DNA from 3 places in the Pseudomonas sp. GW821-FHT07G10 genome. Region 2 is predicted to be linked to each of the others. Evidence: predicted binding sites of a transcription regulator. Region 2 holds the regulator's gene; each other region holds the start of a gene.

Region 1 (10,652 bases), on a different contig from region 2:
CGAAACCGGCGGCATCATGCTCAGCCCGCTGGTCAGCACCCGCCGAATCAAACCCGGCTGCGCCACCCAGCCAATGTTTGGCGTACAACCGGTGTTGCTGGACGAACAAGGCAAGGAAATCAGCGGCGCCGGTAGCGGCATACTGGCGATCAAGGCCAGCTGGCCGGCGCAGATCCGCAGCGTCTACGGCGACCCGAAACGCATGCTTGAAACCTACTTCAAACCCTACCCGGGCTATTACTTCACTGGCGACGGCGCCCGTCGCGACGACGACGGCGATTACTGGATCACCGGGCGTATCGATGACGTGATCAACGTGTCCGGGCACCGCATCGGCACCGCTGAAGTAGAAAGCGCGCTGGTTCTGCACGACAGCATCGCCGAGGCCGCAGTCGTCGGTTACCCCCATGACGTCAAAGGCCAGGGGATCTACGCCTTTGTCACACCGATGAATGGCATCGAACCCAGCGACACACTGAAGAAAGAACTACTGGCGCATGTCAGCAAAGAAATCGGCAGCTTTGCCAAACCGGATTTGATCCAGTGGGCACCGGCCTTGCCGAAAACCCGTTCGGGCAAGATCATGCGACGGATTCTGCGCAAGATTGCCTGCAATGAACTGGACAGCCTGGGCGATACTTCGACCCTGGCCGACCCGAGCGTGGTCGAGGGTCTGATCGACAAACGCCTGAACCAATAAACCTGCGCGGCCAACGCCGCGCCTTGCTTAGCGCTGTAACAACCGAGCAGTCATGGAATTCATTCGTAGTCGTATCGAAACCCAGATCATGAGCCTGAGCGGCCTGTCCCTCGGCAAGCTTGATCTGGAGAACCCCAAGGGCGATCCCGGTCTGTTCGGCCCGGATTCGGTCAGTTGGCAAGTGCATGGTGACTTCAGCAGCATGTTGATCGGCGGCATCAGCGCCTTGATGCTGCAAGCCCTGCATCCACTGGCGCTGGCCGGGGTCTGGGATCACTCGAACTTCCGTGAGGACATGCTCGGCCGACTGCGCCGTACCGGGCAGTTTATTTCCGGCACTACCTTCGGCTCTCGACAGGACGCCGAGTGGCTGATCGACAAGGTTCGCACCATCCACCTGCAAGTGGTCGGCACCGCGCCCGATGGCCAGCCTTATGCGGCCAGCGACCCGCAGCTGCTGACCTGGGTGCACGTGGCTGAGGTGAGCAACTTCCTCGCCGCTCACCTGCGCTACCGCAACCCGAATCTGTCGCCGGCCGATCAGGATCGTTACTACGCGGAAATCGCCGTGGTCGCCGAGCGCCTTGGTGCCCAGGATGTACCGCGTTCACGCCAGGAAATTGCCGACTACCTTGTACGAATCCGCCCACAGTTGGTGTGTGATGAGCGCAGCCACGAAGTGCTGCGCCTACTGCTGGACGCCCCGGCACCGAGCCGTTTGGCCAAGCCCTTCGGTGCGCTGATGATGCAGGCCGGTATCGATTTGTTACCAGACTGGGCGAGCGACATGCTGGGTGTCAGCCAAGGCTCGCTGCAACGCCAACTGATCCGCGCCAGCGTCAACCGCAGTGCGCCGTTGCTGCGCTGGGCGGTGCGCAACGGCTCGGTGCATCGTGCCCGGCGCCGTATGGGTTTGTAGAGCTGAGACGGCATGAACATAACGCGACCGGCCGGTTCGCGATTGGAACCGCTCAGGTTTTGTGTGCAACCATGCGGTCTTGATCGTCAACGCCTCAGACGTGAGCTCCCCGCCTCACAAGGCCGGCCGCGAACCGAGGTGACATCCAACAATAGAGAGGACCTGTGCCATGCAAGATGTCGTAATCGTTGCCGCCACCCGGACCGCTGTGGGTAGTTTCCAGGGTTCGTTGGCGAATATTTCTGCCGTTGATCTGGGCGCTGCGGTGATCGTTCAGTTGCTGGCGCAAACCGGTCTGGACGGTGCGCAGGTCGACGAAGTGATCATGGGCCAGGTCCTCACCGCTGGCGCCGGGCAAAACCCTGCCCGTCAGGCCGCGATCAAGGCCGGCCTGCCGCACGCCGTTCCCGCCATGACCCTGAACAAGGTCTGCGGCTCGGGCCTCAAGGCGCTGCATCTGGCGACCCAGGCCATTCGCTGCGGCGATGCCGAAGTGATCATCGCCGGCGGTCAGGAGAACATGAGCCTGTCCAACTATGTCATGCCCGGCGCACGCACCGGTTTGCGCATGGGCCACGGCCAGATCGTCGACACCATGATCAGCGACGGCTTGTGGGACGCCTTCAACGGTTACCACATGGGGATCACCGCAGAAAACCTGGTGGTCAAGTACGACATCAGCCGTGAAGCACAGGATGCGTTCGCCGCAGCCTCGCAACAGAAAGCTGTGGCGGCCATCGAAGCCGGGCGTTTCGTCGATGAAATCACTCCGATCCTGATCCCCCAGCGCAAAGGTGACCCGCTCGCCTTCACCACCGATGAGCAGCCACGGGCCCATACCACGGCGCAATCCCTGAGCAAGCTCAAACCCGCCTTCAAGAAAGACGGCTCGGTCACCGCCGGCAACGCCTCGTCACTGAACGATGGTGCCGCCGCAGTGATTCTGATGAGCGCCGCCAAAGCCCGCGCTCTCGGACTGCCAGTGCTGGCGAAAGTCCGCGCTTATGCCAACGCAGGCGTTGACCCGGCAATCATGGGCATCGGCCCCGTCAGCGCCACACGTCGCTGCCTGGACAAGGCCGGCTGGACGCTGGATCAACTGGACCTGATCGAAGCCAACGAAGCCTTTGCCGCACAAGCATTGGCGGTCGGCAAGGAACTGGGTTGGGATACCAGCAAGGTCAACGTCAATGGCGGCGCCATTGCCCTCGGCCACCCGATCGGTGCCTCAGGCTGCCGTGTGCTGGTGACCCTGCTCCACGAGATGATCAAACGCGATGCGAAAAAAGGCCTCGCAACCTTGTGCATCGGTGGCGGTCAGGGTGTGGCATTGGCGATCGAGCGCTAGTTCTCCCCGCCCTGCAGGAGCGTCGACCGGCTGCTCCTACAGGGGCTGCGGTGAAACTGATAGACTGCCGCGCCCAATCACCTTGCAAGGCGCCCGGCATGTCTTCCTTGAATCAGGCGCTGCGCGCCGCCCTCGATCATCGCAAAGACCTGCTCGCTGAACTGCATCAGCAAGGCACCGACTGCTATCGGTTGTTCCATGGCAGCCAGGAAGGTGCCGGCGGCCTGACCATTGACCGTTACGGCCCGCAACTGCTGGTGCAAAGCTTTCACCAACCGTTGGAACGCGACGCACTGCTGCAACTACATGAAACCATCAATCAGCATCTGGACCTGAACACCCTGCTGGTCTACAACGACCGCTCCCGGGGCAATTCGCGCATCGATCGGGAAGACTCGGTCTACCGTGCCGAAGACGCCGCCCTGGAAGATATGATCGGCCACGAATGGGGTTTGAATTACCGCGTCCGCGGCCGTCATGCCGGACAGGACCCTTTGTTGTTTCTTGATCTGCGTAATGCTCGTGGCTGGGTCAAAGACCACAGCGCCGGTAAAAGCGTACTGAACCTGTTCGCCTACACCTGCGGCGTCGGCTTGAGCGCAGCCGCTGGCGGCGCCAGCGAGGTGTGCAATCTGGACTTTGCCGAGGGCAATCTGGCGGTCGGCCGTGAGAACGGCCAGCTCAATCCACAATTGCCGAAAATGCAGTTCATTCAGTCCGACTATTTTGCAGCGATCCGTCAACTGGCCGGTTTGCCAATCATTCAGCGCCGTCACAAATTGCCGAGCTATCCACGCCTGGAACAGCGCCAATACGACCTGGTCCTGCTCGACCCACCCGCCTGGGCCAAAAGTGCTTTTGGCACCGTTGACCTGTTGCGCGACTATCAAAGCCTGCTCAAACCGGCCCTGCTGAGCACCGCAGAAAATGGCGTACTGATCTGCTGCAACAATCTGGCAAAGGTCAGCATGGACGACTGGCGAGAACAGGTTCTGCGCTGTGCTGAAAAGGCCGGGCGTCCGGTGCGCGACTGGCAGGTACTGATCCCGGGCAGCGACTTCCCTTCCATGGATCAGCAACCACCCTTGAAAACGCTGATTCTGCAACTTTGAGTTGCCTGTCAAAATCAGAAAAAATCCTGATAACGGCGATTGCTTTGGAACCGGGAACGCGTGCCATACTCCAACGCACTTCCGATTCAGATAGATGACACCCCAGATGCCCAAAGGATTGATTCGCGCTATTGGCGCCTTGCTGACCGCTCTCGCCCTTTATAGCTTGCTGGGGTTTCTGATATTGCCGGGCATCGCCTTGCGAGTCGCCAATCAACAATTGACCAACTACGCAACAGTCCCGGCACACATCAATCGGATCGAGCTCAACCCCTTCAGTCTGGAGCTGACCTTGTGGGGTCTGAATATCGGTGAGCCGGGAAAGGAGCAAATCGGCTTCGAACGGTTGTACGCCAATCTGCAGATCGACAGCCTCTGGACCCGTGCACTGCACTTGGCCGATGTCGAGTTGGACAAGCCCAAGACCGAAATCCTGTTCGGCAAAGACGGCAAGCTCAATCTGCTGGGACTGTTCAAACTGCCCGCCAGCGAGCCGACACCTGTCGATCCTCAAGCCAAACCGTTCCCGCTGCGCATTGAGCGCATCAAGCTGGCAGGTGGCTATGTGCATTTCCAGGATGCGCGCCCAAGCGAGCCCATCGAATTTCTTTACAACACGCTCGACCTCGAACTGAAAAACCTCAGCACCTTGCCCAATGACAATGCCGACATGACCCTGGTCGCGGCAGGTCCCGAAGGTGGGCATCTCGACTGGACCGGCAATTTCAGCCTGGTGCCGATCGCCTCCGAAGGCACACTGAAAGTCACCGACGGCAAAATGAAAGTCTGGTGGCCGTACGTGCGCGATGCCGTGCCGCTGGTGCTCGAAGACGGAATCCTGAACCTCAGCACTCATTACAAACTCAACCTGGCCAAAGAAACCGAATTGCTGCTCAGCGACACCTCGCTAAGCGTGGCGCCATTTGCGATCAAGGCGCCCGACGGCCGGCCACTGGCACGCCTGGAAAGGCTGGATGTCAGCGAGACCTCGGTCGATCTGCTCAAGCAGCAAGTAATCGTCGGCAAGATCCGCAGCCAGAAACTGGAATCCTGGGCTGCCCGCGAAGCCGATGGTCAACTCGATTGGCAGAAACTCTTTGCCAGCCAACCGGCCAAGCCCGCTACGAAACCGGAGCCTGCCAGTGCACCGGCAGCAGCCGACTCGCCCAAGCCGGCACCGAGCGCCCCAAACAAACCCTGGCAGGTCCTGTTGAAGGACGTGCAACTACGTAACTACCAGGTCCATTTGGCGGATCGCCAGGCACAACCAGCGGTGGAGCTGGAACTCGGCCCGCTGAATCTGGACCTGCAAAACTTCGACAGCCTCAATCAGTCGCCTTTCACCCTCAAGCTCGATACCGGGCTGGGCAAGCAGGGCAAGATCCAGGCAAGCGGCGAAGTCAATCTGAGCCCGGTCAGTGCCAGGCTGCAGGTGCAGACCAAAGACATCGACCTGCGCATCGCCCAGTCCTATATCAGCCCATTCATTCGTCTGGAGCTGCGCAGCGGCATGCTTGGCAGTGATCTGGAAGTCAATCTCAAAAGCACCGAGCCGTTGGCGTTCAACGTCACCGGTCGGGCTCAGGTCGATCAGTTGCACACCCTTGATACCTTGAAGACCCGCGACTTCCTCAAGTGGCAGCAATTGGTGCTCGAAGGGTTGAATTACCAACACGGCGACAGCCTGTCGATCACCAAGGTCAACCTGTTACAGCCATACGTGCGCTTCATGATCAACGATGACCGCACCACCAATATCGATGATCTGTTGATCCCGCAGCCAGCTGACAACGGCAGCAAAAGCGCCGTTAAACCGGCCGCCACCAGCAACGAAAAACCGCTGGGTATCCATATTGGTGAAATCGCCATCAACGACGGCTCGGCCAACTTCGCCGACTTGAGCCTGACACCAAACTTCGCCACCGCCATTCAACAGCTCAATGGTCAGATCGGCACCATCGACAGCCGCCAGGCAAAGCCGGCGAGCGTCGATATCAAAGGCAAGGTCGACCGTTACGCCCCGGTCACCATCAAAGGCAGCGTGAACCCCTTCGACCCAATGGCGGCGCTGAATATCGCCGCCAGCTTCAAACGTGTCGAGCTGACCACCCTGACGCCCTACTCCGGCAAGTTCGCCGGTTTCCGCATTCGCAAGGGCCGACTCAATCTCGACTTGCATTACCTGATCACCAAAGGTCAGTTGAAAGCCGAAAACAAAATGGTGGTCGAGCAACTGCAACTGGGTGAAAAAGTCGACAGCCCGGATGCCGTAGACCTGCCGATTCGCCTGGCAATCGCACTGCTCAAAGACTCGGACGGAAAAATTTCCATCGAGCTCCCGATAAGCGGTGACTTGAACAATCCCCAGTTCAGCGTGATGCCGGTCATCTGGCAGACCCTGCGCAATCTGGTGCTGCGAGCAGTTGAAGCTCCGTTCAAGTTTATTGGCGGTCTGGTCAGCGGTGGCGGCTCGGAAGATCTCGGCAGCGTGTTGTTCGCTCCAGGCTCCAGTGACCTGAGTAAGGACTCCGAATCGACGTTGACCAAACTGGCCAACGCCCTCAAAGAGCGCCCGGCCCTGAAACTGGAGATTGAAGGCACCAGCGCCCAGAGCAGTGACGGCCCACCGATCGCCGAACAGCGGCTAGAGCGTGAATATCAATACAACTACTACAAAATGCTTCAGCGCCGCGGTGAGAAGGTCCCTGCGCAAGCCTCTCTGTTAGAGGTCCCGGACAGCGAAAAGGCGCCGTTGCTCGAAGGCATCTATCGCACCCGCCTGAAAACACAGCCACCGGCCGAATGGACGCAACTGAGCCGCGACGAACGCACGGCAAAGCTGCGTGAGGGTTTGATTAAATTCTGGAGCGAAAGCGACGTTCTCCTACGTCAACTGGGACAAGATCGGGCCAGCAGCATCAAGGACTTCCTGGTGGACAAAGGGCAGTTGGCTGACGATCGGGTTTACTTCATCGACGCTAATCTTGGGCAAGCTCAAAGTGATGGTCGGGTGATCACGCCGCTGCATCTGGACAGCGAGTAAACATGCAAACACGCTTCTTGCTCTGCCTGGCATTGGCCTCTGCCGCCAGCCAGGCTCAGGCCGATACGCTGCGCTTCAAATAAAACAAGCTCCGACACTCAGTGCCGGAGTCTGTAATGACCACGTCTGCATGGCTTTTGGCATGAACCTTGGAGGAATGACAGGCGTACTGCTGGAGCGCCTGTCGTCCCCTTCTCCCAGCCCAGGCGAGAAGCTTGAACCCTACTCGGCTTTCAGACCGTCAGCCGATACGGCTTTCACGCCTTTGATTTTCCTTGTGATATCCACTGCCATTTTTTTCTGTGCGTCGGTTACAAGAACAGTCGAGGACAAAGAAACCACGCCTTTGTTGGTTTCAACTTTGATGTCAGTGCCAGGAATACCTTTCTCGGTTACCAGATCGCTTTTCACTTTAGTCGTGATCCAGGTGTCAGAAGTGACTTCCTTGACCTTGGCCATTTCACCAGCAGCCACAAGCATTGGCGACTGGGCGGTTTGAGTGGTCTGGGCAAAAGCAGCATTGGCCATGGTCAGGGTCAGAGCGGTTGCCGTAGCGGCAGCGATAGCGAACCTCTTCATACGAGTAACTCCTGTTTTTCCAGAAAGCCTGCGCCGTGCTTTGGCGACAGGGCTAGCAGAGATATAGCAGGCGTTGTGCCAACTCCAGGATGAAAATAAATACTTTAAAATCAATGTATTGGGATATAAGCAAAGTTCCTGAATCGTGCAGATTGCATGACCTGTATGTAATCTGCATGCAAGTTGCGAGTATCACAAAAGTTCCTGACACCCTGAGTTTCTGGCCATTTACAGTTTGATCTGACCTGCTATGAATAGACTGAAACGACGCCGCTGATCACCCTCGGTTCATCTTCGATTTTCCCCATAAGAAGTGCCCTGACTTCACTAGCCGGGGCACTTCTTACTGGTATTACCGGCTTGCGAGAACGCTACGTACCGCTGGCAGCACAACCTTTTGGAGAGTACTCAGGCTCCACAGTGGTAGAGCAGGTCCAGCCCTCGTCGTGTGTGCGGGTGAGAGTGATGGTTTTGCTCAGCACAGGGCCCGGAGCATTCAGAATCGTGCAAGCAATTGTGCCTGCACCCGTCGAGGCGGTACCTGATGCGGTCATTGTGCAGTTAGACGTAGTAGCGGTGCCGCCCACCAAGGCTAATGTCGGATCGGTGCCCTGATTGATGATGTCTTCAAATGAAACTTTCAGCGCGGATATCTCTGCCAGACCGGCCGTACTCTTGGCCCGCGCCTGATATTTCGTATAAAGCGGCAACGCAAAGGTTGCCAAAATGCCGATGATCGCGACCACGATCAACAGCTCGATCAAGGTAAACCCTTTTTGACTATTCATAGACGAGCTCCAGGCATTAAGTGAAGTCTGATGACCTATACAGGTCAACGCACAGTGCATGCCAAACACGTTGGGCCTTTGTCTGCAGGTGCGCGAGGCTGCTGGCGCATCGCCCTTATCCCCGGAAACTGCACAAAATGACACTTTTTGTCACTCGCCTGCCGCTGGCTTGCTGATCTGACCGACTACGCTATAAATCAAATCCATCGACTTGCGGGTCAACACCCTGCCAACACGGTGGGGCGAGCCGGGATCGATAAAGTGGTGAGACTGAACGATGGCAGTCAAAGCAGTAAGAGTCAGTGTTTACGCTTGGGAAGGTACCGATAGAAAAGGCACCAAAATGACCGGCGAACTGAGCGGCCATAATCCGCTGCTGATCAAGGCGCAGTTACGCAAGCAAGGCATTAGCCCGGGTAAAGTACGAAAAAAAAACGGCTCGATCTTTAACGCCGGCAAACGCATCAAACCCGTGGATATCGCTCTGTTCACCCGTCAGATGGCGACCATGATGAAAGCCGGAGTACCGTTGCTGCAGTCCTTCGACATCATCGGTGAAGGTTTCGATAACCCCAACATGCGCAAATTGGTGAGCGAGGTGAAACAGGAAGTCGCGGCCGGCAACAGTTTTGCCGCGGCGCTGCGCAAAAAACCGCAGTATTTCGATGACCTGTACTGCAACCTGGTGGACGCCGGTGAGCAGGCCGGAGCTCTGGAAACCTTGTTGGAGCGGGTGGCAACCTACAAGGAAAAGAGTGAAACCCTCAAAGCCAGGATCAAGAAAGCCATGACCTACCCCCTGGCCGTGATCTTCGTCGCGAGCATTGTGACTGGCATTCTGCTGGTCAAGGTGGTCCCGCAATTCCAGACGGTATTTTCAGGTTTAGGTGCGCAACTCCCGGCCTTCACCCTGATGGTCATCGCCCTCTCGGAGTTCATGCAGCAGTGGTGGCTACTGGTGCTGGTCGGGATTGTCGCTGTGGTATTTGGTTTCCGGCATACGCGCAAACGTTCACAACGCTTGCGTGACTGGCTGGACGTCAGCCTGCTGAAACTGCCGCTGGTGGGCACGCTGATGTACAAATCAGCCGTGGCTCGTTATGCCCGCACACTCTCCACCACCTTTGCTGCCGGCGTACCACTGGTGCAAGCTCTGGATTCGGTGGCTGGCGTCACAGGCAATATCGTGTTCACGAATGCGGTCAATCGCATCAGGCAGGATGTCTCGAACGGCATACAGCTGAATTTCTCCATGCGCACTTGCGGCGTCTTCCCGAACATGGCGATCCAGATGACCGCCATTGGCGAAGAATCGGGTGCACTGGACGACATGCTGGAAAAGGTCGCAACTTACTATGAGGGTGAGGTCGACAATATGGTCGATAACCTGACCAGTCTGATGGAGCCGTTCATCATGGTGACTCTTGGCGTTATCGTCGGCGGTCTGGTGGTAGCCATGTACCTGCCCATCTTCCAACTCGGCTCAGCGATCTGAATATGCCCTTGAACGATTTTTTGGCCAACTATCCGCTGGCCTTTGTTGTATCGGTGCTGGTCCTGGGACTGATTATCGGCAGCTTCCTCAACGTGCTGGTCTGGCGCCTGCCAAAAATGCTCGAACGCGAATGGAGGGAGCAAGCCCATGATGTGTTGGGCTTACCGCCAGAGGCGCCAGGCCCGACCTACAACCTGCTGCTACCCCACTCTCAATGCCCGCACTGCGCTCACCCGATTCGGGTCTGGGAAAACATCCCCGTCCTCAGCTATCTGCTATTGAGAGGCCGCTGTGCGAAGTGCAAGGTCCCTATCAGCAAACGCTACCCGGTCACCGAACTGGCCTGCGGACTGCTTTCTGCCTTCGTCGCCTGGCATTTCGGTTTTGGCTGGCAGGCGGGGCTGGTATTGATCTTGAGCTGGGGCTTGCTGGCGATGAGCTTGATCGATGCCGACCATCAACTGCTGCCAGATACCTTGGTTCTACCGATACTTTGGCTGGGATTGATCGTCAACAGCTTCGGCCTGTTCGTGTCCTTGCACGACGCCTTGTGGGGCGCGGTGGCCGGCTACATGAGCCTGTGGTCGGTGTATTGGCTGTTCAAGCTGCTCACTGGCAAGGACGGTATGGGCTTTGGTGACTTCAAGCTCCTGGCGATGCTCGGTGCC
Region 2 (10,652 bases):
GCACGAAGCCTGCCCGCTGAACCTGGCGCCGACGTCCTCCACCACCGCAGCCCTGGTAATGGGGGACGCACTGGCGGTCGCCTTGCTTGAAGCACGGGGTTTTACCGCTGAAGACTTCGCCTTCTCCCATCCGGGCGGTGCCTTGGGTCGTCGCCTGCTACTGAAAGTGGAAAATGTCATGCACTCGGGCACGGAACTGCCTCAAGTGCCGCGCGGCACCTTGCTCAAAGACGCCTTAGTGGAAATGACCCGCAAAGGCCTTGGCATGACCATGATTCTCGAGGCCGACGGGCGTCTGGCCGGGATCTTCACTGACGGCGATTTGCGTCGAACACTGGATCGCACCATTGACATCCACAGCACCACCATCGATGAAGTGATGACCATTCATGGCAAAACCGCGCGCGCCGAAATGCTCGCGGCCCAGGCCCTGAAAATCATGGAAGACAATAAAATCAGCGCACTGGTGGTGGTCGATAGCGATGATCGCCCGGTTGGCGCCTTGAATATGCACGATTTGCTGCGCGCCGGAGTAATGTAATGAGCACAGACCTACTGCTACGCGGCAAAAACATCAAACTTGCGGTTTTCGACGTCGACGGCGTACTGACTGATGGCCGCCTGTACTTTCTTGAAGACGGCAGCGAATTCAAGACTTTCAACACTCTCGACGGCCAAGGCATCAAGATGCTGATGGCCGCGGGCGTACAGACCGCCATTATCAGCGGCCGCAAGACCCCGGTGGTCGAGCGCCGCGCGAAAAATCTCGGTATCCCTCATCTTTATCAGGGCCGCGAAGACAAACTGGTGGTACTGGACGAGCTTCTTGCTCAACTCAACCTAAGCTATGAACAAGTCGCCTACCTGGGTGACGACCTGCCCGACCTTCCCGTGATTCGTCGTGTCGGTTTGGGTATGGCGGTCGCCAACGCCGCCAGCTTCGTTCGTGAACATGCGCACGGCATCACCCAGGCCCGTGGCGGCGAAGGGGCTGCGCGCGAATTTTGCGAGTTGATCCTGCGCGCCCAAGGCAGCCTTGAAGCGGCCAACGCCGCCTACCTGTAGAGCCACCTATGCTGAGCAAAAAAACTCGCAACATTCTGATTTTCGGAGCCATCACCGCCCTGTTCGCGGCCGTTGGCTACTGGAACATCAGCCCGGAACGCTTTCTCGAGCGGCCGGCGGCAGTCGTCGACGAAAACGCTATCGACTACTACGCCATCAACGCCCACAGTGTGCAGTTTCTGCCCGATGGCAAGTTGCAGTACGAAATGACTTCCGACAAGGTCGAACACCTGAAAGCAACCGAAGTGACGATGCTGACCAAGCCCGACTTGCACATCTATCGCGGCACTACTTTCCCCTGGCACGTCCAGAGCGAACGCGGCGAAGTCAATCCGGACGGCACTGAAGTAGAACTGATTGATTCGGTACGTATTGCACGTACCGACGAGAAAGATCGTACGACCATTATTACCAGTAGCCGTATGACCGTATTCCCTCAGAAGCAATATGCGCAGACCGAGCAAGCCGTTAGAATCGACGGCGCTGGTGGCGCGACTACTGGCAAGGGAATGAAAGCGTATTTGGAAGAAGGCAGGATGCACCTGCTATCGAACGTAAGAGGACAGTATGAGGCTCGTTAAAACCCTCCCTATTTTGCTCAGCCTGAGCGCAGCACTGGGAAGCGTGAGCGCCTGGGCTCTGCCGACTGATAGCCAGCAACCCATCCGCATTCAGGCCGACGACGCCCAATTGGATGACAAGCAGGGCATTGCCACTTACAAAGGCGACGTCATCATCACCCAGGGCTCGATGAAGATCACCGGCAATACCGTGACCATCACTCGCACCCCGGCAGGTGAAATCGACGTAGTGACCTCGGTGGGCAACCTGGCTTACTTCGAACAGCTGCAAAAGGCGACTGATCCAAAGCCTGTCCAGGCTTATGGCGTGACCATTCAGTATCACGCCGCGCAAAACCGTATCGTGCTGATCGACAAGGCCAAAGTGATCAACGACGGCAACACCACCGAAGGTGAGAAAATCGTCTACGACACCGTCAAACAGGTCGCTAACGCCGGTCGCGCCACCGGCAACAAGGTCACCCAGCAACGTCCGCGGGTCGACATGGTGATCCAGCCGAAAAAGAAAACTGACGAGCAGAAGGCCCAGTAATGGCAACTCTGAAAGCTCAGCATCTGGCCAAGAGCTACAAGAGCCGCCAGGTCGTGCGTGACGTCAGTCTGTCCATCGACAGCGGCCAGATCGTCGGCTTGCTCGGTCCTAACGGTGCCGGCAAGACCACCTGTTTCTACATGATCGTCGGGCTGGTCCAGGCCGATCAGGGTCGCGTACTGATCGACGACCTGGACGTCAGCCACCAGCCGATGCACGGCCGCGCACGGGCTGGCATCGGCTATCTGCCGCAAGAAGCATCGATCTTCCGCAAGCTGTCGGTTGCCGATAACATCATGGCCATTCTTGAGACCCGCAAGGAACTCGACAAGGCCGGGCGTCGCCAGGAGCTGGAAAGCCTGCTGCAGGAATTCCACATCAACCATATCCGCGATAACCTCGGCATGAGCCTCTCCGGTGGCGAACGTCGTCGCGTGGAAATCGCCCGAGCCCTGGCCACCGCACCGAAGTTCATCCTGCTCGATGAACCGTTTGCCGGTGTGGATCCGATCTCGGTGGGAGACATCAAGCAGATCATTCATCACCTGAAGGCAAAGGGCATCGGCGTGCTGATCACAGACCACAACGTCCGTGAAACCCTGGATATCTGCGAGACCGCCTACATCGTTAACGACGGTCAACTGATCGCCGAAGGCGACTCCGCCACCATCCTGGCCAACGAGCTGGTCAAGGAAGTGTATCTGGGCCATGAGTTCCGCCTGTAAGCGCTGAGGTGTTGGGCAAGTCGTCAGAGCGCCGCTATCAATAAAACCCTATAAATTTTATTGTTACCGCGCTTTAGGCAAACACGCGCCCTCAGGTGTTCAGCCAATAGTCAGAGCGCCAGTAGCAATAAGATCCTGTAAATTTTTATTGTTACCGCGCTCTAGGCAAACACTTCAGTTTCAGGCATATAATTTGCTTATGTTTGGCGCTTCGGCGCCCTGTAGTGGATGGCGCATGTGCGCCGGCAAATAAGGTGTTAAGCCCCTGCCATGAAACCATCGCTAGTCTTGAGAATGGGCCAGCAGCTGACGATGACACCGCAGCTGCAACAGGCCATCCGCCTGCTCCAATTGTCGACCCTGGACCTGCAACAGGAAATTCAGGAGGCACTGGAGTCCAATCCGATGCTCGAACGCCAGGAAGAAGGCGACGACTTCGATAACACCGACCCTCTGGCCGACAACGTCGAGCAGAAAGCCAATACCGATGTTCAGGAACCCTCTTACCAGGAAACCGCCCCGACGGTGGATAACCTCGAGGAAGGCGACTGGAACGAGCGCATCCCCAACGAATTACCTGTCGACACCGCCTGGGAAGATGTTTACCAGACCAGTGCCAGCAGCCTGCCGAGCAACGATGACGACGAGTGGGACTTCACCACCCGCACATCGGCCGGTGAGAGCCTGCAGAGTCATTTGCTCTGGCAACTGAACCTGGCACCGATGTCCGATACTGATCGCCTGATCGCCGTTACCCTGATCGATTGCATCAACAATCAGGGCTACCTGGACGAAACTCTTGAGGAAATCCTCGAAGCCTTCGACCCGGAACTGGACGTCGAACTGGACGAGATTGAAGCCGTCCTGCACCGCATCCAGCAATTCGAACCCGCCGGTATCGGTGCGCGCAACCTCAGCGAATGCCTGTTGCTGCAGCTGCGTCAAATGCCAGCCAAAACACCTTGGCTGACCGAGGCTAAACGCCTGGTCACCGACTTCATCGACCTGCTTGGCAGCCGTGACTACAGCCAGCTGATGCGCCGTATGAAGCTCAAAGAGGACGAACTGCGGCAGATCATCGAGCTGGTGCAAAGCCTCAACCCGCGCCCAGGTTCTCAAATCGAATCCAGCGAAGCCGAGTACGTCGTCCCCGACGTCATCGTACGCAAGGACAACGAACGCTGGCTGGTGGAGTTGAATCAGGAATCCGTGCCGCGCCTGCGGGTCAACCCGCAGTACGCCGGTTTCGTGCGCCGGGCCGACACCAGCGCCGACAACACCTTCATGCGCAACCAGTTGCAGGAAGCGCGCTGGTTCATCAAAAGCCTGCAAAGCCGCAACGAAACCCTGATGAAAGTCGCCACCCAGATCGTCGAGCATCAACGGGGCTTTCTCGAGTACGGCGACGAGGCGATGAAACCACTGGTGCTGCATGACATCGCCGAAGCGGTCGGCATGCACGAATCGACAATTTCCCGGGTCACCACCCAGAAATTCATGCATACCCCGCGCGGCATCTACGAACTGAAATATTTTTTCTCCAGCCACGTAAGCACCTCTGAAGGCGGTGAATGCTCGTCTACAGCGATCCGCGCGATCATCAAAAAACTGGTTGCAGCGGAAAATCAGAAAAAGCCGTTGAGTGACAGCAAGATCGCTGGTTTACTGGAGGCACAAGGCATTCAGGTAGCCCGTCGCACCGTCGCCAAATACCGCGAATCCCTTGGGATCGCGCCTTCGAGCGAACGTAAGCGTTTGATGTAACGGGCCACGCCACAGCGTTCCAGTGGCAGGCATTTCTGCCTGCCGCTTTATGCACTGGCAACGAAGGAGAAGCTGTATGCAAGTCAACATCAGTGGACACCAACTGGAAGTGACCGAACCCCTGCGCATCTACATCGGCGAAAAACTCGAACGATTGGAAAGGCATTTCGACAAGATCACCAATGTGCAAGTCACGATGACCGTCGAAAAGCTGAAGCAGAAAATTGAAGCTACCTTGCATATCCCCGGCAATGAAGTGGTCGCCAACGCCGAGCATGACGACATGTACGCGGCAATCGACGCACTCACCGACAAGCTGGATCGCCAACTCAAAAAGCACAAGGAAAAGACCCAGAGCCTCCTCCAGGGCGCAACAGGTCGTTAACACTCCCAACCCATGATTCGACTTGAAAACATCCTGACCCCCGGCCGTTCTTTGGTGAACGTGCCGGGCGGCAGTAAAAAGCGCGCCCTCGAGCAAATTGCCAACCTGATCAGCCGCGAAGTGCCGGGTCTGGAGATGCAAGATGTCTTCGAGAGTCTGATAGCCCGTGAAAAACTTGGTTCAACCGGTTTTGGCAACGGCATCGCCATTCCCCACTGCCGCCTCAAAGGCTGCGAATCGCCCATCAGTGCCTTGATGCACCTGGACGCCCCCATAGATTTCGACGCCATCGATGGTGCTCCGGTCGACCTGCTGTTTGTCCTGCTGGTCCCGCAAGCCGCTACCGATGCGCATCTGGAACTGCTTCGGCAAATTGCCAGCATGCTTGATCGCAAGGAAGTGCGCGAAAAACTTCGCAGCGCCGCAACTAATGAAGCCCTGTACCAGGTTGTCCTGGACGAGCAGAACGGTCATTAATCATGCGCTTGATCATTGTCAGCGGCCGATCCGGCTCCGGTAAAAGCACCGCCCTCGATGTATTGGAGGACAACGGTTACTACTGCATCGACAACCTGCCGGCCGGCCTGCTTCCGGAATTGGCCGAACGTGCGTTGATTCACACTGAACTGGCGCAACCGCTGGTTGCGGTTTCCATCGACGCCCGTAACTTGCCCAGCCATCTGTCGCGCTTCCCGGAGCTTTTGGAAGAAGTGCGCAGCCGGCACATCCAATGCGACGTGCTGTATCTGGACGCCGACGAGGAAACCCTGCTCAAGCGATTCTCGGAAACCCGTCGACGCCACCCCCTGAGCACCGCCAATCGATCGCTCGCCGAAGCCATTGATGATGAAACCAACCTGCTTGGGCCGATTGCCGACCTCGCTGATCTGAAGCTCAACACCACCCATCTGAACCTGTATCAACTGCGCGATACCATCAAACTTCGCCTGCTGAACCAGCCGGAGCCGGGCACGGCGTTCCTGGTCGAATCTTTCGGCTTCAAACGCGGAATGCCGGTCGATGCTGACCTGGTATTCGATGTGCGCTGCCTACCCAATCCATACTGGAAACCGGAGTTGCGCGATCAGTCCGGGCTGGACCAGCCGGTTGCCGAGTATCTGGCTGCTCAGCCGGATGTCGAAGAAATGTTCCAGGATATCTCTGCGTATCTGCTGAAATGGCTGCCCCGCTTTGCCGCCAGCAACCGCGCCTACGTCACCATTGCCATTGGCTGCACCGGCGGGCATCACCGCTCCGTCTACCTGACCGAACGTCTGGGCCAGGCTCTACAAAAGTCCCTGAAGAACGTCCAGGTTCGCCACCGCGACCTAAGCTAAAGGATTCACACCGCGATGCCCGCTCTGGAAATTGAAATCATCAACAAGCTGGGTTTACATGCCCGAGCATCTGCCAAGTTTGTCGGCGTAGCAGGTCAATATCCCTGCCAGATAAAAGCCGGACGTACCCCTGAATCCATGGTCGATGGCAAAAGCATCATGGCCATGATGATGCTCGCTGCCGGTAAAGGCACCAAAATCCATCTGTGCACTGAAGGCGAACAAGAACAGGAAGCGCTGAATGCGCTGGTTGCGCTGATCAATAACTTCTTCGACGAAGGCGAATAAAAGCTCGGCGGCCCGAGCCTTCGGCGGCGCCTACGCAAGCGCGGTATCCATGACCATCATCAGACAGAACCCGATACACAGCCCCAGGCTGGCCAGCTTGTCGTGGCCATTGCACCGTGACTCCGGGATCACCTCGTGAGTCACCACCAGCAGCATCGCGCCTGCAGCCAACGCCAACCCCAGTGGCAAGAGCAACTCGGCCAGACTCACCAGCCAGGCACACAACAACGCGAAGACCGGCTTAACCAAACCTGAAGCCGCGCCGACCAGGAACGCCTTGACCCGCGACATCCCTGCCCCGGCTAATACCAAAGCGATCACCAAACCTTCCGGCACATCCTGTAAAGCGATGCCCATGGCCAGACTGTCGGCGTCGGGCATCCCACCGCCGGCAGACACGCCGACCGCCATGCCTTCCGGGATGTTGTGAGCAATGATGGCAAATACAAATTGCCAGATCCGCGGAGCAATCACCGGATGCTCCTACAAAAAAAGGCGCGCCTCCCATTGGGTGACGCGCCTTCGCTTGAAGCTGCGGTCGTTTAGCTACCGGCCACTGTCATCCGCTCGATCAGCACTGACCCCGTACGAATATTGCTGCGCAATTCCAGGTCATTACCAACGGCGATGATCTGCTGGAACATGTCACGCATGTTGCCGGCGATGGTCACTTCTTGCACGGCGAACTGAATCTCGCCGTTTTCCACCCAGAAACCCGAGGCACCACGGGAATAGTCGCCAGTCACCATGTTCAAGCCCTGACCCATCAATTCGGTGACCAGCAGCCCGCGCCCCATGCGCCGCAGCAACGCAGCCTGGTCTTCATCGCCATGGCTAACGAACAGGTTATGCACGCCACCAGCGTTGGCGGTGCTCGGCATGCCCAGTTTGCGACCGGAGTACGTGCCCAGCACGTAAGAAACCAAATGACCGTTCTCGACGAAAGGTTTGGCGTAAGTTGCCAGACCGTCGCCATCGAAGGCCGAACTGCCCAGGCCACGCATCAGGTGTGGCCGTTCATCCAGGGTCAGCCATTCAGGGAACAGCCGTTGGCCCAACGTACCTTCGAGGAACGACGATTTTCGGTACAGATTGCCGCCGGAGATCGCCCCGAGAAAACTGCCGAACAAACCGCCAGCCAGTTCCGCGGAAAACAGCACCGGCACTTCGCAGGTTGGAACCGGACGCGCGCCCAGACGACTGGCCGCCCGTTGCGCAGCACGCTGGCCGATGCTGACCGGATCAGCGAGCAGTTCGCCCTGGCGATTCACGTCATACCAGTAATCGCGCTGCATCTGGCCATCGGCTTCGGCAATCATCACGCAGCTCAGGCTGTGACGGGTCGACGCGTAACCGCCGATAAATCCGTGACTGTTGCCATACACACGGCAACCCTGATGGGTGCTCAGGGATGTGCCATCGGCGTTCTTGATTCGGCTGTCGGTGGCAAACGCCGCCGCTTCACAGGCCAGTGCCTGCTCAATGGCTTGCTCCGGAGTGATGTCCCAGGCGTGGAACAGGTCGAAGTCCGGCAGATCCTTGGCCATCAAGGCTGCATCGGCCAAACCTGAGCTTTCATCTTCCGAGGTGTGTTTGGCGATGGCCAGGGCGGCGGCGACGGTTTCGCGAATCGCCTCCGGACCGCTGGCCGAGGTGCTGGCCGAACCTTTGCGCTGGCCAACATACAAGGTGATGCCAAAGCCCTGGTCACGGTTGAACTCAACGGTTTCGACTTCCCGCTGGCGGACCGTGGTCGACAGACCCTGCTCCAGAGAAACCGCGACTTCACAGGCGCTGGCGCCCTGGCGCTTGGCCTCGGCGATGATCTGCTCGACTTGTTCTTGCAGTGCCGGCAAGGCTTGTGGACCGACGCTTTCAACTGCACTCATGGTTTTCTCCACTCAAATTCTGCGTTCGGCTGGGGCCTTCGAGCGACCGGGCCGGACAAGCGGCCCCCGACTGGTTATCATGGCGGCGTTTCTTTGCGGACTGCCACCATGGTTGATTCTTACGACGACTCCCTCGACGGGGGAGAAAAAAGCAAATCCCAGGTCAAACGCGAGCTGCATGCTCTGGTTGATCTTGGCGAGCGCCTTACAACACTCAAGCCTGACTTGCTGGCAAAACTGCCATTGACCGACGCCTTGCGCCGGGCTTTGGCTGAAGCGCCCAAGCACACCGCGAATATCGCGCGTAAACGGCACATTCTGTTCATCGGCAAACTGATGCGCGATCAGGACACTGACGCCATTCTGGTGTTGCTTGATCAACTCGACGCCTCCACTCGGCAGTACAACGAACGTTTCCACGGTCTGGAACGCTGGCGCGATCGCTTGATCGCGGGCGATGACGGTGTCCTGGAGAAGTTCGTCATCGACTACCCGGACGCGGATCGCCAGCAACTGCGCTCCCTGATCCGTCAGGCCCAGCATGAGCTTGCGCAAAGCAAGCCACCTGCTGCCAGCCGAAAAATCTTCAAGTACATCCGTGAGCTGGACGAGACACAACGCGGTCTGCGTTAGTCTTCGACCCCGGGTGGGTTGTACCGCTTTGCGGTTCACCCACCCAAGGCTCCCTCTCAAGCTCAAGCGCCCGTGCCACCCACGGTGATCGCGTCGATCTTCAAGGTTGGCTGGCCGACACCCACCGGCACCGACTGCCCATCCTTACCGCACGTCCCTACCCCGCTGTCCAGCGCCAGGTCGTTACCGACCATCGACACTTTGCTCATGGCTTCCGGCCCGTTACCGATCAACGTCGCACCTTTGACCGGCGCGGTGATCTTGCCGTCTTCGATCAGATAGGCCTCGCTGGTGGAGAACACGAATTTGCCGCTGGTGATGTCCACCTGACCGCCGCCGAGATTGGCGCAGTAGATACCCCTCTTCACCGAGGCGATGATTTCGGCCGGATCGCTTTCACCAGCGAGCATGTAAGTGTTGGTCATCCGCGGCATTGGCAAGTGCGCATATGACTCACGACGACCGTTGCCAGTGCGGGCCATGCCCATCAGGCGGGCATTGAGCTTGTCCTGCATATAACCTTTGAGCACACCGTTTTCGATCAGAGTAGTGCACTCGGTCGGAGTGCCTTCGTCGTCGACGCTCAAGGAACCGCGGCGACCGGCCAAAGTGCCATCGTCGACGATGGTGCAGAGCCTGGAAGCAACCATTTCGCCCATGCGGCCGCTGTAAGCCGAACTGCCTTTACGGTTGAAGTCACCTTCCAGGCCATGACCTACCGCTTCATGCAACAGCACACCCGACCAACCGGAACCGAGGACCACCGGCAACGTACCGGCCGGTGCCGCAATCGCCTCGAGATTGACCAGCGCCTGGCGCAACGCTTCACGGGCATAACCCATGGCGCGGTCCTCGCCAAGGAAGTAACGGTAATCGGTACGACCGCCACCGCCGTGACCACCGCGTTCGCGGCGACCATTCTGTTCGACGATGACGCTGACATTGAATCGCACCAAGGGACGCACGTCTGCCGCCAGACCGCCGTCGGTGGATGCGACCAGAATCCGCTCCCAGACCCCGGCCATGCTCACGGTGACTTGTTGGATGCGCGGGTCCAGCGCCCGGGTCGCGGCATCGACGCGCTTGAGCAGCTCGACCTTCTCGGCACGGCTGATGACTTCCAGAGGGTTATCCGGCGCATACAGTCGGGCGACATCCTGGGTACTGAACGCCTGCACGGTGCCATTCTGCCCGGCACGGGAAATCGAACGGGCAGCACGGGCGGCCAGGCCCAGGGCTTCGAGAGTAATGGCATTGCTGTAAGCAAAACCGGTCTTCTCGCCCGACTGCGCACGCACACCGACGCCTTGGTCAAGGTTGAAGCTACCTTCCTTGACGATGCCGTCTTCCAGCGCCCAGGACTCGGAAATCTGTCCCTGGAAATACAGGTCGGCGGCATCGATGCCCGGCCCGGCCAGATCGCCGAGCACTGCTTGCAGGCTTTCAATGGTCA
Region 3 (10,652 bases), on a different contig from region 2:
GCGTTGCGGGACTTGAAGAGGCGAAAAGCATCTCCTGCGTCCCGCGCCTTGCCTGGCACGACCACAGCATCAACGCGATCCGCCCTTTATTAAGAACGCACCCTGGGATTTTCTAGTGACTATTCGACCTCTTTTCGCTGTCCTGGCCGTTCTGGCTCTGGCCGGTTGCGCAGCCGATCCGGCGCCGAATGAACAGATGCGCTTGACCGGGCAAGCCCTGGAACAAGCCAGAGCCGTGGGCGCGACAACTGAAGACGTCGCTGAGCTGAAACTCGCTGAAGGCAAGTTCACCCAGGCTCAGGCTGACATGGTTCACCAATCGTTCAAGGACGCGCGCATGCAAGCTGAACAGGCTGAGCTGGACGCCCGTCTGGCTGAAGCACGGGTCCTGACCCAGAAAAGCCAGGAACAACTGAAAGTGCTCAACACCCGTATCACTCGCCTGCGCAAGCAACTGGGAGATGCCCAATGAGCCTGAAGACCAGAGTACTCGGTGGTCTGCTATTGGCCGGTTGCGCGAGCCTGTACGGTTGTGCCGGCCAGCATAGTGACGCCGCTTTGCGCCAGGCCAGCGCCGACTTCCAGAAGGTCAAGGAAGACTCGAATGTGCTGCGCGTCGCGCCCAAGGACGTGATTCGCGCCGGTGAGTCTCTGGCTCGCGCCGATCGTCTGTCGAGCTACTGGGGCAGCGGTAAGGATGTGGCGCATTACGCCTACCTGAGCCAGCGCTACAGTGAAATTGCCCGCGAACACAGCGAACAGATACTGAACCAGGAGCGCACGGCAAAACTTGAGCTGGAGCGTCAGCGCCTGCAATTGGCCTTGCGTGAGGCCAAGCTGCTCAGCGTGCAGCAGCAGGGCAAATGGCTGGAAGAGCAGATCATCAGCCTGGCAACGACTCAGACCGATCGCGGTCTGGTCATGACCTTGGGGGATGTGTTGTTCGATACCGGCGAAGCGGACTTGAAAAACTCGGCCAATCGCACGGTGCTGAAAATCGTTCAGTTCCTCCAGCTCAATCCCAAGCGCGTAGTGCGGATTGAAGGCTATACCGACAGCACCGGCGGCAAGCAGGACAATCTCAGTTTGTCTCGCGATCGTGCTCAAGCAGTTGCCGACGTGTTGATTGATCTGGGTATCGAGGACAAGCGTATCCAGGTCGAAGGCTACGGCGATGAGTATCCGGTGGAGGCCAACGCCTCCGAGCGCGGACGTGCGCAGAATCGCCGCGTGGAAATTGTGTTCTCCGACGAGAAAGGCCAGCTCGGCGCTTCCCGCTAAGACCCTCGCCACTGAAAGCCCGGTAACCTGAGGTGCCGGGCTTTTTTGTACCTGCGAATTGGCTCGCAATACAGTACAGTTTTTGCTGACACTGCACTGTACGGTCAACTATTGTGGCAACTGTCCCCGTACACTTCTAAACTGTTCCGGTATTGTTCTGCACAAAAATAAAATGCCCGTGAAATCGAGTGCTGCGTCATGACCAATCTCTTGCTCTATCAACGTATCGCTCAGCAATTGGCTGAGGATATCCGTCGTGGTGTCTATCAGCCGGGCGAGCGCGTGCCCTCGGTACGCAAGATGAGCTCGCAGCTCAACGTCAGCCATGCGACGGTGCTTCAGGCTTACGCCAATCTCGAAGACCAGGGGCTGATTCGTGCCAGGCCGCAGTCCGGTTATTACGTGCACCAGACGCCGGCCCTGACAGCGCCAACCCCGGATATCGCCCGGGTCGAGCGGCCAGGTCTGGTCACTCGCAGCAGCATCATTCAGCAGGTGTTGGTCGAGTCGCGGCGCGAAGGCGTGTTTCCGCTGGGGGCCGCCGTTCCGAGTGTCGACTATCTGCCGGTGCGTGCTCTGCATCAGCAATTGGCCAAGGTCACGCGCTTTCATAGCCCACGGGCCTTCAGTTACATGTTTAGCCCGGGTTTTGAACCGTTACGCCGACAAGTGGCGATTCGTATGCGTGATGCCGGTGTGGTGGTCGATCCATCGGAAGTGGTGATCACCCACGGTTGCGTCGACGCCTTGCAGATGTCGTTGCGGGTGTTGACCCGACCAGGCGATCTGATCGCGGCTGAGTCGCCGACCTATTACGGACTGCTGCAACTGGCCGATCTGCTGGGCCTGAAAGTCATCGAGATCCCGAGCGACCCAGCCATTGGCATGAGCCTTGAAGCGCTGCAATTGGCGGCGAACCAGTGGTCGATCAAGGCCCTGGTCCTGACCACGCGCCTGAGTAACCCGTTGGGCGGCACCATGCCAGAGGAGCGACAGAAGCAGTTGCTGCGTCTGGCATCGGATTTCGATATCCAGGTTGTCGAGGATGATATTTACGGCGAACTGATGTTCGAGCAGGGCCGTACCAAGGCACTGAAGGCCTACGACCGGCTGGATCGGGTGATCTACTGCTCGAGCTTTTCCAAGACCTTGTCACCCGGTGTACGGATCGGCTGGATGATCGCCGGTAAGTACCAACAGGAAATCCAGCGTTTGCAGACTTTCAGCACCCATTCTGCGTGCAGCGTCACTCAGATGGGGATCGCGTCTTATCTGGAGAACGGCGGTTATGATCGCCATCTGCGCTATATCCGTCAGGAGTACCGCAAGAACCTCAGTGCTTTCCAGCTGGCGGTGCAGCAGTATTTCCCGGAAGGCACGCAGATGACCCGACCCACCGGCGGCTTCATCCTCTGGGTCAGCCTGCCTGGCCGGGTCAATACCCAAGAACTGCATGTGCGCGCCTTGCAACAGGGCATCAGCATCGCGCCGGGGCTGATTTTCAGTAACACCGAGCAGTTCAATCACTGCATTCGATTGAATTGCGGCATTCCGTGGAACCGCGAGGCCGAGCGAACGCTGATGACCTTGGGCATGCTCGCAAGTCAGCTTTGTCAGGAGGCGTCGGGCGGTTTCTGACAGGGGCCGGGTCCCGTCGAGTGGTCGGCTTATCGGGAGCTTGTCATGGACCGTTCAACAAGCGAGCATATGCCCCCTCTGCCGTTAGTGCTGTAGTGCCTATGAAAGCGATTTTTCCTGTTGGTTGGTTGTTAGTCTGCTTATTGAGTGTCTTCAATAACGTGACGGTGATGGCGGCTTCCAGCCAGGACAAGCCGGTTGTGGCTGCCTCCACGGCGAAATCGCAGAAGCCTGCATCGGTAAAAAAACACGCGCCTGTCAAAAAGCGTGCGCCCATCGCTTCCAAGTCAAAGCCGGCAAGTGAAGTAGTGCAAACCCCGTTGCCTGCGGTCAATCTGGACTTGAGCCTGCCGCAGGATATGGTCAGGGATTTGCAGCCCCCGGGTGCACTGCTGCAGACCAGGCGACAGCCATTACTGCCAAAGTTGTTTGGCGCAAAACCGAAGTCGGACAGTCCGTTTCAGCTCAATGGTCGCTTGCTCAACAATGAAATGGGGTTGCAGCTACGTAATGAAGAGCGTCGCGAGGTCGAAGGTGCCGCGCTGGATTTCCAGTTCAAACAGTAAGTACAAACACCTTGCTGTGACCCACGGTCTTGACGCTTTGTCGGAGACTGGTCAGTCACGGCTGTTTGAGTGAAAAAACCACGGTCTGGCTAATTTCAAACGGCTGTTTTAGCGGGTACTCTATTGCTCGTCATTAAACACTTTGGCCGTCACGAGGAGTTTGTTCGTCATGAATTGCCGTGAAGGCTGTGGCGCCTGTTGCATTGCCCCTTCCATCAGTTCACCGATCCCCGGCATGCCCAATGGCAAAGCCGCGGGAGAACGTTGCGTGCACCTTACTGCCGAGCACCTGTGCGCCATCTTCGGGATGCCCGAGCGGCCGGCGGTCTGCGCGGCTTTTCAGGCGGATGTCGAGGTGTGCGGCAGCAGCCGTGAAGAAGCTATCAAGTTATTGGGTTGGTGGGAGCAAATGACGGCGGCTTAGTGTTTTCAATGTACGGAACTTCAACAATAAGGAATAAGACAATGGGTTCGCTGCATCGAATGGCTGTGCTGTGTGGTTTGACTGTTCTGCTGGCCGCAACTGCTCAGGCCGAAGATTGGCAGACTGCCAAGGACGAAAACGGGATCAAGATTTCCCTGAGTGAAGTCGCCGGCTCCCAATACAAGGCCTATCGCGGCGTGACGATCATGAAGACCTCCATCGCCAAACTGCGTGCCTTGCAAGAGGATGTCTCAGGGGCGTGCGCCTGGATTCATGAGTGCAAATCGCAGAAACTGCTCAAGCACGAAGGCGATCAGAGCTGGACCTACACTCAGTTCAGTCCGCCCTGGCCGGTTACCCCACGCGATTCGGTACTGCACGTCACCACAGTCGAAGGCGCCGATGGCAGCCTGACCCGCAAGCTGGAAGGTGTGCCAACGTATATTCCTGAAGAAAAGGGTTTCGTGCGGGTCGCTCAGGTGCAAGGCTTCTGGAAGTTCGTACCCAAAGGCGCAGATCAGATCGAAGTGACCTACCAGGTTCACACCGAACCGGGCGGCAGTGTGCCGTCGTGGCTGGCCAACAAGTTCGTCGTTGACGCCCCGTTCAACACTTTGAAGGCGCTGAAACAGCGCGCTGAAAAACCATAAGGTATTGAACCGGTTGCTCTTTGAAAGAAGGTCGCCTGTTGGCGGCCTTCTTTATGCAAGTCTCTGAGTGCTGTGGGTGGAACGATGCTCACTGCTCAAGGTCGAGATGATGTAAGCCCATCCATGGGTTTTATCGAGGAGGCACCAATGCAAAAGTGGGAAGTCACTTTCGTTGATGATCATGGTGTTCAAACCGTCGAGCAGTTTGACTGCGAGCAAAAACCCACCATGGAGCAGGCTGCGCACTTGATACTTTCAAAGTTGCTGCCAGTCCCGGCCGAGCTCGATCTCAATGATCTGGAAGGCCGTATCGATGACCCCACGGTCAAAAGCCTGAAAGATCAGTACAGCATTCAAATCCTCGAAATCACCCCGGCTTCTTGAGGCTCTGGCACAGGGGCTGGCTTCGCGCTACTCTGCAATCGAGATCAGCGAATGAATCGCTAAGGTCTGGTCTCTTGTCAGCTACATGCTTGTTTCCCGGCGGCAATCTTATTGTCGTATCGCTTTCACCATTGTGGTTGCGAGCGCAGGGAGTACGGAAAGTCTATCCATCAGTTTGAGGAGGACGTTTCATGAGCACAGCCTATCAAGAAGACATCAGCAGCAGCGTGCTGCGCCGCATGAAAGAGGGCGGTTTTGATTTTTCACGATTCCATCCCATCGAGTTCTACGCCATTTTCCCGGATGAGGAGCGGGCGCGCAGGGCGGCAGGACATTTTCGCGGTGAGTCATTGAATGCTCAGATCAGCGTGCGTGATGACGGGGCCTGGCATCTGGAGCTAAGCAAGGTGATGTATGCCACCTACGGCGGCATCGGTGACTTCGAGCAGGATTTCGAGGCGGTGGTCGAGCCTCTGGGCGGGATTATCGAAGGTTGGGGCGTGAAGCAGGAGGTACGAGGGTTACTCGCATAACACCTATGAACAGCATCAACGCTCAGCATCGGCTGACCTCAGGGTCGGCCGATTTCGTTTGTGGCTGTTGGAAGATCAAAAGATCGCGGATTATCCAGAGGTTCACGCGTGCAGCGAAATCAAGTCTGACTATGCTGGTGATAGCTATAGGCATTGCTTCGCAATGAAGCGGGGGCGATCGAGTTGGGGCGTTTGCTGCACGGGAATGGTGCGGCACCTGCCGGGCTATTATCCAACTGATTGATATTAAAGCGTTTATGCCGCTGGCACGGGCCTTGCGAAGCCTTGGTGTCCGGGTGACAAGGAGTACGGCATGATCCGCACCTATTTTGATGAGATGTATGATGCCGGCGGCCAGGTCCGTCCGCATTATCGGGAGTTCGCCCGTTGGTTAGCCGAAACGCCTGACGAGCTTTTGGCACAACGGCGACGCGAGGCCGATCTGCTATTTCATCGCGCCGGTATTACTTTCACACTCTATGGTGATGAGCAGGGGACAGAGCGCCTGATTCCCTTTGACACTATTCCCCGCAGTATTCCCGCCAGTGAATGGCGGATCGTCGAACGTGGCTGCATCCAGCGGGTCAAGGCGTTGAACATGTTCCTCGCCGACCTCTATCACGAGCAGCGCATCATCAAGGCTGGCATCATCCCGGCCGAGCAAGTGCTGGCCAACGAGCAGTACCAGTTGGCCATGCAAGGGCTGGATCTGCACCGCGATATCTATTCGCATATTTCTGGCGTCGACCTTGTGCGTGATGGCGACGGCACCTATTACGTGCTCGAAGACAACCTGCGCACACCCAGCGGTGTCAGCTACATGCTCGAAGATCGCAAGATGATGATGCGGTTGTTCCCCGAGTTGTTCGCCGCCCAACGCATTGCGCCGATCGATCATTACCCCAACCTGTTGCTCGACACCCTGAAAAGCTCCAGCCCGCTGGACAACCCCAGCGTCGTGGTATTGACTCCCGGGCGCTTTAACAGCGCGTTCTTCGAACACGCGTTTCTGGCTCGGGAGATGGGCGTCGAACTGGTCGAGGGGGCTGATCTGTTCGTGCGTGATGACCGTGTGTTCATGCGCACTACCGACGGGCCGAAGGCCGTAGATGTGATCTATCGTCGTCTCGATGACGCATTCCTCGACCCCTTGGCGTTCAATCCCGACTCGATGCTCGGCGTGCCCGGTCTGTTGTCCTCTTATCGCTCTGGCAATGTGGTGTTGGCGAATGCCATCGGCACCGGTGTGGCAGACGACAAGTCGGTCTATCCGTTTGTCACCGACATGATCCGTTTCTATCTGGACGAGGAGCCGATCCTCAAGAACGTGCCCACCTGGCAATGCCGCAAACCCGAGGAGCTGTCCCACGTGCTGGCGAACCTTCCCGAACTGGTAGTCAAGGAAACTCAAGGTTCCGGTGGTTATGGAATGCTGGTGGGGCCCGCGGCGACGGCGGCGGAAATCGAATCGTTCCGCGCGCGGATCAAAGCCAAGCCTCACGCCTACATCGCCCAACCGACCCTGTGCCTGTCGACCTGCCCGACGTTTGTCGAAAACGGCATCGCCCCGCGCCATATCGACCTGCGCCCGTTTGTCCTGTCTGGCCGGGAAACCCGGGTAGTGCCCGGCGGCCTGACCCGCGTCGCCCTGCGCGAAGGCTCCCTGGTGGTGAATTCGTCCCAGGGTGGCGGTACCAAGGACACCTGGGTGGTCGAGGATTGAAGGAAGCCTGCCATGTTAAGTAGAACTGCCTCGGATTTGTATTGGATGTCGCGTTACCTGGAGCGGGCGGAAAACCTCGCACGGATGCTCGATGTCAGTTATTCGCTGTCGTTGATGCCGCAGGACGGCCGTGGTGACGGTTTGCATGAGCTGGCGATGCCGCTGATGATCACCGGTACGCTGGATGACTATCTGGAGCGTCACGGTGCGTTGCATGCTGAACGGCTGCTGCACTTTTTCGCGCTGGACGCGGCCAACCCGGCGAGCATCTACAGCTGCCTGGGTGCCGCACGGGCCAGTGCTCATGCGGTGCGTGGGCGAATCACCGCCGACATGTGGGAAAACATCAACGCCACTTGGCTTGAGATTCGCGGTATCGCCGAACAAGGCCTAAGCCGCTACGGCATGAGCCGTTTTTGCGAGTGGATCAAGGAGCGTTCCCATCTGTTTCGCGGTGCTTCCTACGGCACCATCATGCGTAACGATGCATTTCGTTTTATCCGCCTCGGTACGTTTATCGAACGGGCCGATAACACCCTGCGCTTGCTGGATGCTCGTTACGAAATGGCCGGCGATCAGGCCGAAGCGGTCAGCGACGGCACCGCCCACGCTTACTACCAGTGGAGCGCTTTGCTGCGCGCGCTGTCTTCGTTCGAGGCCTATACCGAGATCTACCGCGACGCGCCCGGTGCGCGGCACGTTGCCGAGCTGTTGCTGTTGCGGGCCGATGTACCGCGTTCCCTGCGTGCCTGTACCGAGGAGATCGACCAGATCCTCGCCAGCCTGCCGGGCGCCAATGGTCGACCGGCGCAACGCCTGGCGGCGGAGATAGACGCGCGTCTGCGTTACACCGGCATCAACGAAATCCTCGACGAAGGCCTGCACACCTGGCTGACCGAATTCATCCCGCTGGTGCGCCAGTTGGGCAACGCTATTCACAGTTCCTACCTGGAGGCTGCATGAGACTTTCCATTAGCCACGAGACCACCTATCACTACGAAGATCAGGTGCGGGCGAGCATCCAGTATTTACGTCTGACCCCCCACGACAGCGAGCGTCAGCACGTCCTCAGTTGGCAGCTCGAGCTACCGCGGCCGGTGCGTGCCCAATTGGACCCGTTCGGCAATATCCTGCATGTGTTGACCATGGACGAGCCGCATGAAGCCATCATCATCGGCGCCCGTGGGCAAGTGGACATCGATGAAAAGCGTGAAGCCGAGCATGAGAGCCAGTCGGCGCTGCCATTCCTGCGTTTCACGCGCTTGACCGAGGCGGATGAGGCCTTGCGTGCCTTTGCCCAAAAGCAATGCCGCACACGCCGTGATCGCAGCGCGTTGATCGACTTGATGCACGGTCTTAACCAGCACATGACCTATACACCGGGCTCCACTGAAATCGAAACCAGCGCCGCGGAGGCCTTCGCCGGGCGTGCCGGGGTCTGTCAGGACCATACCCATGCGTTTCTCGCCTGCACGCGCAGCCTGGGCATTCCTGCGCGCTATGTGTCGGGCTATCTGTACAGCGAGAACAGTGAACACCTGGCCAGCCACGCCTGGGCCGAAGCCTGGCTCGACGATGCCTGGTACAGTTTTGATGTGACCAATCAACTGGCCAGGCCCGAGCGTCATTTGAAACTGGCGGTCGGCCTCGACTACCTGGACGCCTGCCCGGTACGCGGCATGCGCCGTGGCGGTGGTTGCGAGCAGATGCACGCCAAAGTCTTCATCTCACCGACGCCGACTATTTTGGTGCAGCAGCAATAAAAGGGGATACCGCATCGCGAGCAAGCTCGCTCCTACATCGCGTTATCTTGTAGGAGCGAGCTTGCTCGCGATGAGGCCGGAACAGGCAGCACAAGACTCAAGCCATTACGGCTGCTGCTTACGCCCGGCCATGTGCTTCAAATACCCCACCAACAAGTCCAGCTCCGTATCCGGTAGCACGGTTGCGGAGAAGCCGGGCATTTTCGCCTGTGGCCAATGGCGCAGGCTTTGCGGATCGCGGATATAGCGTTTGAGAAAGTCGGCACCGAAGTATTCGGTAGGGTTGAACGGGATATTCAGATCAGGACCAAACTGCGCGTCACCCGCGCCGTTCAGACGATGGCAGGCCAGACAGTTCTTCTGGAACAACGCAAAACCCTGATTCACCGGATCACCGGGCACCAGCTTCGGATCAGGGCGCAGGGCCGGGAAACGCTCGGAAACGGCGGCCAGTTTTTTGATACTGGCAACCTGGAAGGGCCATTGTTCAGGGCTGATCTGGCCGGCTTGCGGGTTGAGCCAGACCAGATAGAACGGCCCGGCACCTGGCTTGCCCTCGGCCAATGGCGGCCAGGGTTTCTGTGGGTCTTCCACCGCGAGCCAGGCCTGAGCACCGTCGCGATTGAGCAACGGCGCGGCGGCCAGTTCGGCGGCAAAACCGTCAAGCGCTACTGCTTGCAGATGGTCGTCAGCGTTGATGCCAGTCAGCAATGCCGACAGAGGCACGGCGCGATAGCTCATCTCTCGCTTGTAGGAAACATCGTCAGAAACTCTGATCGTCCGGGCTTGAGGGTGCTTGAGCAATTCCTCGGTTTGCCAGGTTCGACTACCCGCACCCAGGTCCAGGACCAGTTGTGCGGCGTACAGGGGCGTGCTGAGCAGCAAGGCCCAAAGCAAAATGAAAGGTTTCAATTGATCGCCGTAATGTCGTCAGAAATTTCGTCGCCCGGCAGGATGTCCTGGGATGGGGAGACGTGATCGACCACGGCGCACTTGAGCTTCCGGATCTTGCCCAAAGGTTGGCACACAAGCGCCTGCCCCGGTAGTGAACCGGGGCACATTTGCAATGCGGCGCTGTAAAACGGCCACACCTTTAGCCGATCACTCTGGTGAGGTTCGGCAAGATGAGGATCAGTGTGGTGGCGAATAGAATGAGCCCGGCCTGACGTACTTTCGATTGTTTGAACATGGCTGACTGCCTTTTTTGTTATGTCCTGAGCGTCAAATGCTTGCCTGCATATCTCCATGACGGCAAAGCGTTGTACTTCCTTTCTGAGGAGGGTCTCGGCAAAGCCCGACGACCACCTCCTACGGTTTACCTTAGGGGCCGCATTGCACTTGCTTTAGATCCATTTCGTATCAACCATTGGCTAAACGCTTTATAAAAGGCATGAGGTTTATTGCCAGTTGCTTGGCCGCCCTTTGGCTAGACAGTTCCGTTGCTAAATCCTCGTTTTCAATTAGCTCGCTACCGTTCGTCTGAGCGTGACCGTCAAGGTCAGTGAGCGCTTCGGTCATTGAATCCATCGCTGCTGCGCGTAGGGTCTGTTGATGTTTGGTGACGAATCGTCACCAAACATCAACAGACCCTAATGTGAGAACTCAGCAATTACTCACCTGTACTGCGGTTCGAGGACGTCATGACTGAAGCTTTGATTTTCGATGCGTTACGCACGCCCCGTGGCAAAGG

Evidence for each region. The regulator sigma-54, encoded in region 2, starts transcription at its own class of promoters, with help from an activator protein. The targets are predictions, from matches to a motif close to ANTGGCATNNANNTTGCTNT.
Region 1: the regulator sigma-54 is predicted to act here: its motif matches at 8,536-8,555, upstream of AC07O1_RS02985 (pilin).
Region 3: the regulator sigma-54 is predicted to act here: its motif matches at 5,739-5,758, upstream of AC07O1_RS24540 (circularly permuted type 2 ATP-grasp protein).

Annotation. Positions count from the first base shown of each region.
Region 1 is NZ_JBWKQB010000001.1:640,792-651,443, reverse strand. It holds gene acs (acetate--CoA ligase) at 1-700, shown strand, start outside; gene AC07O1_RS03010 (oxygenase MpaB family protein) at 753-1,619, shown strand; gene AC07O1_RS03005 (acetyl-CoA C-acetyltransferase) at 1,789-2,967, shown strand; gene AC07O1_RS03000 (class I SAM-dependent rRNA methyltransferase) at 3,066-4,079, shown strand; gene AC07O1_RS02995 (DUF748 domain-containing protein) at 4,186-7,122, shown strand; gene AC07O1_RS02990 (BON domain-containing protein) at 7,345-7,701, opposite strand; gene AC07O1_RS02985 (pilin) at 8,073-8,489, opposite strand; gene AC07O1_RS02980 (type II secretion system F family protein) at 8,767-9,984, shown strand; gene AC07O1_RS02975 (prepilin peptidase) at 9,987-10,652, shown strand, end outside.
Region 2 is NZ_JBWKQB010000004.1:15,582-26,233, reverse strand. It holds gene AC07O1_RS07665 (KpsF/GutQ family sugar-phosphate isomerase) at 1-541, shown strand, start outside; gene AC07O1_RS07660 (KdsC family phosphatase) at 541-1,065, shown strand; gene lptC (LPS export ABC transporter periplasmic protein LptC) at 1,074-1,646, shown strand; gene lptA (lipopolysaccharide transport periplasmic protein LptA) at 1,633-2,178, shown strand; gene lptB (LPS export ABC transporter ATP-binding protein) at 2,178-2,903, shown strand; gene AC07O1_RS07640 (RNA polymerase factor sigma-54) at 3,174-4,667, shown strand; gene hpf (ribosome hibernation-promoting factor, HPF/YfiA family) at 4,744-5,052, shown strand; gene ptsN (PTS IIA-like nitrogen regulatory protein PtsN) at 5,065-5,529, shown strand; gene rapZ (RNase adapter RapZ) at 5,532-6,389, shown strand; gene AC07O1_RS07620 (HPr family phosphocarrier protein) at 6,405-6,677, shown strand; partial or broken gene AC07O1_RS07615 (ZIP family metal transporter) at 6,708-7,160, opposite strand; gene pmbA (metalloprotease PmbA) at 7,220-8,566, opposite strand; gene yjgA (ribosome biogenesis factor YjgA) at 8,675-9,199, shown strand; gene tldD (metalloprotease TldD) at 9,262-10,652, opposite strand, start outside.
Region 3 is NZ_JBWKQB010000028.1:7,238-17,889, reverse strand. It holds gene AC07O1_RS24580 (DUF4398 domain-containing protein) at 116-472, shown strand; gene AC07O1_RS24575 (OmpA family protein) at 469-1,281, shown strand; gene AC07O1_RS24570 (aminotransferase-like domain-containing protein) at 1,480-2,919, shown strand; gene AC07O1_RS24565 (translation initiation factor 2) at 3,021-3,485, shown strand; gene AC07O1_RS24560 (YkgJ family cysteine cluster protein) at 3,655-3,909, shown strand; gene AC07O1_RS24555 (START domain-containing protein) at 3,951-4,559, shown strand; gene AC07O1_RS24550 (hypothetical protein) at 4,683-4,943, shown strand; gene AC07O1_RS24545 (ribonuclease E inhibitor RraB) at 5,135-5,476, shown strand; gene AC07O1_RS24540 (circularly permuted type 2 ATP-grasp protein) at 5,790-7,199, shown strand; gene AC07O1_RS24535 (alpha-E domain-containing protein) at 7,212-8,162, shown strand; gene AC07O1_RS24530 (transglutaminase family protein) at 8,159-8,962, shown strand; gene AC07O1_RS24525 (c-type cytochrome) at 9,068-9,874, opposite strand; gene AC07O1_RS24520 (hypothetical protein) at 10,322-10,480, opposite strand; gene AC07O1_RS24515 (acetyl-CoA C-acetyltransferase) at 10,603-10,652, shown strand, end outside.